One region of the Anaerobacillus sp. 63XJN7_4_ISO-PGPR-S23-413 genome, then DNA from elsewhere that is predicted to be linked to it. Evidence: riboswitches for the same ligand, from Rfam matches in the RefSeq annotation. Region 1 holds a riboswitch; the other holds the start of a gene.

Region 1 (4,271 bases):
CTTTAAATTGATTTCCTGCTTCTTCACCATATACAGAAGTTATCGCAGCAGCTAGATCATCCGTATTCTCGCTTAGTGCAGCTGCAGATGCATCAAAGTCTTCTGATCCGTCGATTCCGTTCTGCATTGTCATCATTGCAAGACCAGCATGTTCAGATAATAAATGACCTAATGTTGCACGAAGATCAGATGCTGGTGTTACGGCTTTTGTGTTCTCGAACTTGTCTGGGAACTGATCAGTAATGGCACCAGAGAATCCTTTAGCCACCATTTGCATGTGAGCAATCGCTTCACGTTCTTTCTCGTAAGCCATCTCATAATCACCTGCTACATAGCTATCAAATGAACCAATCAACTGATTAATGTGAGCTTGAAGTCCTTCAGACAATGTTTCAGCTTGAAGTCGTTCTCCTGTTGCATTTTCCAAGAAATTAGAGAAATCTTCTTTATAACCATCTAAGCTATCTAAAGCTTTTTGTTTTGCATCTTCATCTTCATTACCTGTTGCTTTCACATAGTCAACGAAGAAACCGATATGATTGCTCCAAATTTCATTAAATTCAGCTCCTGCTTCTTCACCATAAACGGATGTAATCGCAGCTGTAAGGTCTTCCGTGTTTTCACTTAAGGCACCAGCAGAAGCTTCAAAATCTGCAGAACCTTCAGCTCCTTTTCTCATTGTTTCTACTGCAAGATAAGCATGCTCACTTAGTAAATGGCCAAGATCAGCACGAAGATCAGCACCTGGTGTTTCTACTGTAGGCTTGTCCATTTGCTGGTCGTGGTCAGAGGCAAATGCTCCAGCAGTTGGTATTAAAAGTGAAAAGCTAAGCGGAACAATTAATAGTCCCTTTTTCCAATCGATCACTTTCTTTTTCATATTCTTGTTCGTATTCATTTTCAAATCCACTCCCCTTAATTTCGATTTACACTTAGCTAACGGAGGGAAGATCCATTTAGATCATTCTTTTTTAAAATTCTTCTCTTTTTTAATTACCAGAGAATAAAAAGTCAGCAAAACCCACACATACTAAGGTTCTGCTGACTTTCAAGTTTAAACTATTTTTTTATAGATATGATGATATTTAGAATGTGATAATAAACTACCTTTTCCTCAATCAATTCTATATGTGTTAATCACGCCCGCTTTTTCAAGAAAAATTAATCAAACTCTTTTTTCTCCCATTCATCTTCCGGTAGTCCCAAATCCTCTCCAGAAAACCTTTCTTCTTTAAATGGATCGGCATGGTTATGAAATCCGTTTTGTTCCCAAAAACCAGGTTTGTCTTCATTGATAAATTCTATACCTCTGATCCATTTAATACTTTTCCAGAAGTAAAGATGCGGTACAACTAACCTGAGAGGCCATCCGTGTTTTGCCGTTAATTTCTCTCCATCGACTGAGTGGGCAAGAATAACATTATCTCTCATTAAGTCAGTGAGGTGAATATTCGTTGTATAGTTATAGTCACCATGTAGCATAACATGGTTCGTTTTCGGTACTATCCCATATGCGTTCATAAAATCCTTAATCAAAACCCCTTCAAAAGTATTATCAAACCTAGACCACCTTGTGACACAGTGAATATCACACTTTACTTTCTTCTGTGGTAAGGCAAGTATGTCGCTATAGGAAATGATCACTTCCTTATCAATTTCTCCAAATACACTTAGGTTCCATGTCGACATCTCATACACAGGTACATCACCTTCATGTAGAATAGGGAACCTTTCTGTAAGTACTTGCCCCGGTGGCAGACGATCACCATACTTTTCACTTGCATCTGGAACTTTCATTTTGCGAATACGGTCAGCTTTTTTCAAATTCTTCACAACCCGTCTCTCATTTATTGAATCGTCTAAAAAAACTCTTCCTAACTAATAAGGAAGAGTTCGCTTCAGAGCTCTTCCTTATCTCTCAGAGCATAGACTCTGCTGGATTTGGCACCTTGTCTATCAGGTTGCCGGGCATCAAAGGGCCAGTCCCTCCGCCTCTCTCAATAAGGAAATTAAAAATCTAATTTTGATTCATTCTATCGGTCTATTTAGTATTTTGCAATTATTGTTTTAAACGAGGTTTTTCTTCATTTCAACAAATTGAAATTCTCCCCCATTGGTTTGTTGCATAAACAGATGAGTGATTTGAAATCCAGCCCTTTGATACACTTTTATGGCTCGTTTATTAAATTCAGCTACTGCCATTCCAAAGGAAGTTGGACGATACAATTCAACTGCTTTTTGAAGGCCAGCCTCTAAAAAAGAAAAGCCTTCTCCTTTTCCAACATTATCGGGACACATTCCTAGGCCAATTTCTATATGGTTGTCTTCATGCACATGAAAACTAAAAAAACCAATAAGATGATCCCTATGGTAGACGCTCCAATAATTTTCATTGCTGGCTGCATCTTCCCGGAACTCTTTTAGATCTTCAAGATCCTCGTCCATATTATAAAATGAGTATAGCCCATCATAGTTCCACGAGATAATTCGCTCGACTTCTTCTTGACTTATTAACTTAAATTGATATACCAATACTCTCCCTCATTTCTGTGTGATTGAAAAGGAAAAGCCCCATGCTGGGAAATGCATGGGGCTCACACTTTATATTTTAAGGGGGGCAGGAACCGGGGAAGTCCCTGCAAAAATAGTGTAGCAAGTTCCAAGGGCATGATGATTGATTATGAGTTGTTTTTCACATTCTTTTAATAAATGAAAAGAAGCTGGACAACTATTTATAAACCATGATCGTTTGAAGTTCTCGAAATCCAATGTCTTTATAAATGTATTTCGCGAAGTTAGAGGAATACACATTCAAACGAATTTCCTCATATCCCTGTTCTTTGAAGTTTTCAATACTCGCTTGAACGAGCTGCTTAGAATACCCTTTCCCACGAAACTTTGGAAAAACAAATACATCATAAATGAACCCATGCTTGCTTTCTGTAAAATAATCCGTGTTTTCTCCAAGTAATACCCAGCCAGCAATTTCCCCTTCGTCGCGATAAATGAGGTGGTAACCACCTCGATCAAGAATGGATGATACAATTTCAAGTGCTTTCTCTTCTTTTACGATACCAGGATTTGTCGTTCCTTCATTAACAGATTGAATGGAATTCGACAAAATAAAATCTCTTTCTTCTATCGTCGCTCGTTCGATCACATAGTTTCCCTCCATCATCAAAATCATTCATTACTCGTTTATTCTTGATGCAAGAACCTTATTCCTCCCATAAGTAAGATGCATATTCTTACCAAATTTATTTTTTTGTTAAAGCATAGACGCATGTATCAGTTAGTTTACTGCCATCAATTGAGACATGGTCGTTTCGTAAAATAGCCTCAAGTTGAAACGATTGTTTCTCGGCAATTCGCCGACTTCGCCAATTTGTCGCATTACAACGAATTTCTAGCCTTCTAGCGTTTAGCTCTGAAAAGGCGTAATCTACAATGCCTTGGACCGCTTCAGACATATAGCCTTGACCAGCGTATCTAGAATCAATCCAATAACCGATTTCAAATTTACGAACGTTCCAATCTATTCGATGTAACCCTGAGGAACCGATAAAATCACCCGTCTGTTTATGGAAGAGTAATAGTCGAAGATCCTCCCGCTTTAAAAACGCTACGTGAGATTCGCGGATATTCGCTTCAACATCTTCTTCCGTTTGATCTATATGTGCGAAAGGCATCCAGGGTTTAAGCTCTTCTAACGAGGCATCAATTGATTGATGAACCGAAGCACCACCCCCAGGTAGTGGAGAACGTATATGTAAACGGTCAGTGCTAAATTTATTTGGTATATCAAGTAAAATGGGTTCCATGGAACTATTCCTCCAACAACACTAAAAGATGTCAGAATTATATCATTAATGAGAAACCTGTCAAGTTATTGGTCTTTTCCGGCCAATGTCCCGCTACCATCTAATTGAAATCGAGAGACGAATTGACGGATCACTTCACGAGGATATGGTTTTCTTGGCCTCTCTTCAGGACTACTTGTACATATTGCTGCTACCTTAGGAATTTCTGCCGTCCTTTATCAATCCTCTCTCGCCTTTTCGATTGTTACCGCGGGGCAGCTTACTTACTTTTCATGGCATATGAAGCTTTTAAAGATAGCGGATCCGCAGCTAAACCCCTAAGTCAACCTAGCAGACCTTATTTTTCTTTATATCGAAAAGGGATTGTTATGAATATTTTAAATCCAAAAGTCTCCATATTCTTTCTCGCCCTTCTTCCACAGTTTGTAAACCAGCAGGCGAATTCACCCG
Region 2 (4,271 bases), 190 kb from region 1:
CGCAAATGCTTTAATAACAGCTGGAGTAAAAGATGCTGATGTTTATGTGACAGCACCAATGGAGGTTTCAGGTACGGCTGCATTAACTGGTTTAATCAAAGCTTATGAGTTAAGCACAGATGAAGTGATACCTGAGGAGCAAAAACAAGTAGCAAATGAAGAGCTTGTCACTACTGCAAAATTGAGCGATAGTATTGGCGCAGATAAAGCAACAGAGCTAATGACTAAGATTAAGGATGAAATTGCTACAAACCCACCTGAGACGGAAGATGATTTAAGAACAGTTATTAAACAAATTGCTAACGATTCAGGTATTGAATTGACTCAAGATGAGTTGGATGGTCTTGTTGCACTGTTTAATCGAATGAAAAATCTTGATATTGATTGGGATCAAATGAAGAGTCAGTTGCAGAACGCGAGAGAAAACCTGGACGAGTTTTTAAATAAAGACGAGACACAGTCATTTATTCAAAAAATCATTGATTTCTTTATTGCGATTATTGATGGAATAAAAGGGGTATTTCAATCGTAAGGTGACAAGTGACTGAAACTTTCTTCCCTTTTGAACGTATAAGAGAAGAAGGAAAAGGAGGGAGCGAGGATGGAGATTCTATCTTTGCCAGCAGTTGGCTTTCTTATCGTTTTACTTAGCGTGCTATTCTTGTTTGCTGAGTTACTTGTCCGTGTAAAAGGTATTTTTGGATTGATCGGAATACTATTGCTCACATTTTATTTTAGTTTCCATCTTACTTCTTTATCATCAATTCTCTGGATGGGACTTGTGTTTGCTGTTGGTTTAGGCTTAGTTATTCTTGATGGGAAATTACTCAATGATGGTACATTTGGTTTGATTGGATTAATTATGATGGTTACAGCCGTAGCCATTCCTTCTCCGACTTTCCTTTATGGCCTTCTCGTTTCTAGTGGTTTTTTAATTGGTACGGCTGCTTCATTCCTGTTTTTGCGTGTTTTCCCCGCACGTTCTATGTGGACGAAAATGACGTTAAAGGATCGGTTAAGCAGTGAAATGGGGTATAATTCCATGAACGCTGAGTATAAGAATTTAGTTGGAGAATCGGCTATGACAATTACTCCATTTCGACCAAGTGGAACAATACAAGTCAATGAGAAAAAGTACAGCGCCATTTCTGTTGGAAGTTGGATCGACAAGGATACGGCAGTAGTTATTACGTCTGTAGATGGTACGCGTATCTTAATAGAAGAGAAAAAAGAAGAAAGTAAACGTCATCCAATTTAAAAATGGTCCCCGAGTCATAGATTCGGGGTTTTTTTCATATTCTTTTCTAATCCCTTTATCCCGATCTCTAAACTAGGGTTGACATATTGTTAGATAATAGTTAAGATTTAGAAAATAACTTATCAAGAGAGACCGAGGGACTGGCCCGTTGACGTCCAGCAACCTGCCTGATTGGCAAGGTGCTACTTCCAGCAAAATGGAGTCCATTTTGGAAGATAAGGTGAATTAAGGTAACCTGATCTGTCTTTCCAATTTGGGAAGGCTTTTTTCATTTATAAGCTTCTCCTCATGATTATTACGACTAAGGGAGGTTGCATGATGGGAACGAAAGACCAGAATTTTTCAGACGTTGCTGTACGTATAGAACGAATGCTAAGTTCGTTAAAATTTGGGTCAATTACGCTTGTTGTTCAAGATGGGAAAGTTGTTCAACTTGAAAGAAAAGAAAAAGAACGACTTTAATATTGGCGCTGACTAGAGAAACTAGAGGCGGTTCTAACCCTAAAGGTTAGAACCGCCTCTTTTTTTAAACTTTTAAATATATTTCCTTGATCGGAATTGGGAGGGTTAGAAATGAATTGGTTCTATAATAATTGGTCGGGTAAGGAACCTGAATTCGACGTTGAATCAGAAACGAAAGGGGCTCTTGAAGTTCTGGAGTGGGCGTATCAAATTTACCAAGATGATATTGTATATGCTTGTAGTTTCGGTGTTGAGGGTGTCGTTCTAATTGATTTGATTTCCCGGGTAAACCAGAACGCGAAGATTGTTTTTCTGGATACAGGTCTCCATTTTGATGAGACTTATGAGCTAATTAATAAAGTGAAAGCTAAATATCCATCTCTAAATATTAAGTTAAAGCAACCAAAGGAGTCGGTCGAAGAACAGGCATTAAGTAAAGGGGATGCTCTATGGGAGCGAGACCCGGGACAGTGCTGCAACTTGAGGAAAATCATACCATTGCATGAAGAATTAGATCATGTAAGTGCATGGATCTCAGGTTTAAGGAGAGAGCAGTCGCCACTCAGACAAAAGACAAATTATTTCAATAGAGATGATAAGTTTCAGTCGATTAAGGTTTGTCCACTTATTCATTGGACATGGAAAGATGTTTGGAGGTACGTGTACGAAAAGGATTTACCATACAATCCTCTTCATGATAAAGGGTACCCAAGTATAGGATGTGCGGTATGCACTGAAAGAGTATTGGAAGGTAGTGATTCTAGAGCTGGGAGATGGGCAAATCAGGAAAAAACGGAATGCGGCTTGCATTTTGATTCAGCACCAAATCGGTGACGGTCATGACAACCCTAGTTATTACAGTGGCTCTCTTTTTTGCTATGAATATTGGGGCTAGTGGAGCTGCGGCATCGATGGGAGTGGCTTACGGGGCTGGAGCGATTAAAAGAAGAAGCGTAGCACTGAGTGTTTGTGCGATTGGGATTGTTGGTGGTGCCACATTAGGTGGAGGTAATGTTATTAAAACAATGGGGAGTGGCATTATACCTTCTTCCGTACTCAGTCTAAAGGTTATCTTGATTATTTTTATTTCAGCTACAACAGCGCTCTTTCTAGCAAATATGATGGGGATTCCATTATCAACAAGTGAAGTTACTGTGGGCGCAGTGGTAGGAGTTGGTATTGCTTACCGTGCTTTGTACTTTCAGAATGTGATGTTCATTATGTTGTTGTGGATCGTTATACCGGTTATTGCTTTTGCGACAGCTCTCAGTGTTGGGAAAATTTTTGGTCTTTTAAAACAAAGAATCAATCTTACTTCAAAGTGGCAAAAGCCACTCACCATTTTTTTAATTGTAGCCGGTTTTCTAGAAGCCTTTTCAGCGGGAATGAATAACGTCGCAAATGCGATTGGACCGCTAGTTGGAGCGGGAGTTTTATCCCTTTCTCACGGCGCATTTTTTGGGGGAGCTTTTGTTGCTTTAGGTGCTTTAGTTTTTGGTAAACGTGTCATTGAAACGAATGGTTATCGCATCACAAAATTTTCACTTGGTGAAGGTTGTGCTATATCAGGTACGAGCGCTGGACTTGTGATTGGAGCTTCCTTATTTGGGATTCCGGTGCCGCTTACCCAGATTACCACCTCATCGATCATTGGTATCGGAACTGCTAAAGATGGATTTCAGCTTTGGCAGAAAGATGTCATTACGCGAATGATTAAAGTTTGGGCAGTTTCACCGGTTTTTTCTTTAGTTATTTCTTATAGTATGATCAAACTTTTTTTAGAAAGTGATTTATATACATTAATTGCAATTGGCAGCGTTATTCTAGCGACGCTTGGGTCAGGAAGTTTAATTCGATCGATTCGCTCTCAAAAGAGAACATTACAAGACGAAGGAAGCTTATAATAAATTCAATTTGGAGGGATTAAGATGGCAACAATTAACGCGCATGGAGGAACATTGATTAACCGTTACAAACCTAATACTGAAATTGATGGGATTATTCAAGAAATTGAGTTAGACGCTACTGCGTTAAGTGATCTGGAATTAATCGGAACAGGAGCGTATAGTCCGTTAACTGGTTTTCTTAATGAAAATGAGTATACGTCAGTCGTTCATCACCTCAAATTAGAAAGCGGGTTGCCATGGAGCATTCCTATTACGTTGCCAGTTACGCACGAACGAGCTGCTGAGATCGCAATTGGTGATAAAGTGAAGTTAACTAATAATGGGACTGTGTACGGCACAATAGAAGTGGAATCCAAATATACTCCTGATAAGGGAGTGGAGGGGCGCCACGTGTATTTAACAGAGGACAGTGAACATCCAGGAGTGAAAAAAGTTTACGATAGACCAGATGTTTACATTGGTGGACCAATTACGCTTATTAAAAGAACCGAAAAAGGCAAGTTTGACCGCTATCATTATGATCCATCTGAAACAAGAGAGTATTTTGAACGTCAGGGCTGGAAGAAAGTTGTAGGATTTCAAACAAGAAATCCGGTTCATCGAGCGCACGAGTATATTCAAAAGACCGCACTTGAAACAGTGGA

What was found. Region 1 has a riboswitch for S-adenosylmethionine ahead of AC0VYO_RS13605 (sulfite oxidase-like oxidoreductase). Riboswitches for the same ligand answer to the same signal wherever they lie in the genome.
Region 2: it holds a riboswitch for S-adenosylmethionine, as region 1 does, so the genes downstream of both, AC0VYO_RS14625 (YezD family protein) here and AC0VYO_RS13605 (sulfite oxidase-like oxidoreductase) in region 1, are expected to answer to the same signal.

The regions. Positions count from the first base shown of each region.
Region 1 covers NZ_CM149688.1:2,567,688-2,571,958, forward strand. The annotation lists gene AC0VYO_RS13600 (copper amine oxidase) at 1-865, opposite strand, end outside; gene AC0VYO_RS13605 (sulfite oxidase-like oxidoreductase) at 1,162-1,824, opposite strand; SAM riboswitch class I at 1,909-2,007, opposite strand; gene AC0VYO_RS13610 (GNAT family N-acetyltransferase) at 2,068-2,532, opposite strand; gene AC0VYO_RS13615 (GNAT family N-acetyltransferase) at 2,729-3,160, opposite strand; gene AC0VYO_RS13620 (GNAT family N-acetyltransferase) at 3,258-3,821, opposite strand; gene AC0VYO_RS13625 (LysE family translocator) at 3,944-4,271, shown strand, end outside.
Region 2 covers NZ_CM149688.1:2,758,466-2,762,736, reverse strand. The annotation lists gene AC0VYO_RS14635 (DUF1002 domain-containing protein) at 1-532, shown strand, start outside; gene AC0VYO_RS14630 (NfeD family protein) at 602-1,258, shown strand; SAM riboswitch class I at 1,375-1,480, shown strand; gene AC0VYO_RS14625 (YezD family protein) at 1,577-1,720, shown strand; gene AC0VYO_RS14620 (phosphoadenylyl-sulfate reductase) at 1,832-2,554, shown strand; gene AC0VYO_RS14615 (inorganic phosphate transporter) at 2,560-3,624, shown strand; gene sat (sulfate adenylyltransferase) at 3,649-4,271, shown strand, end outside.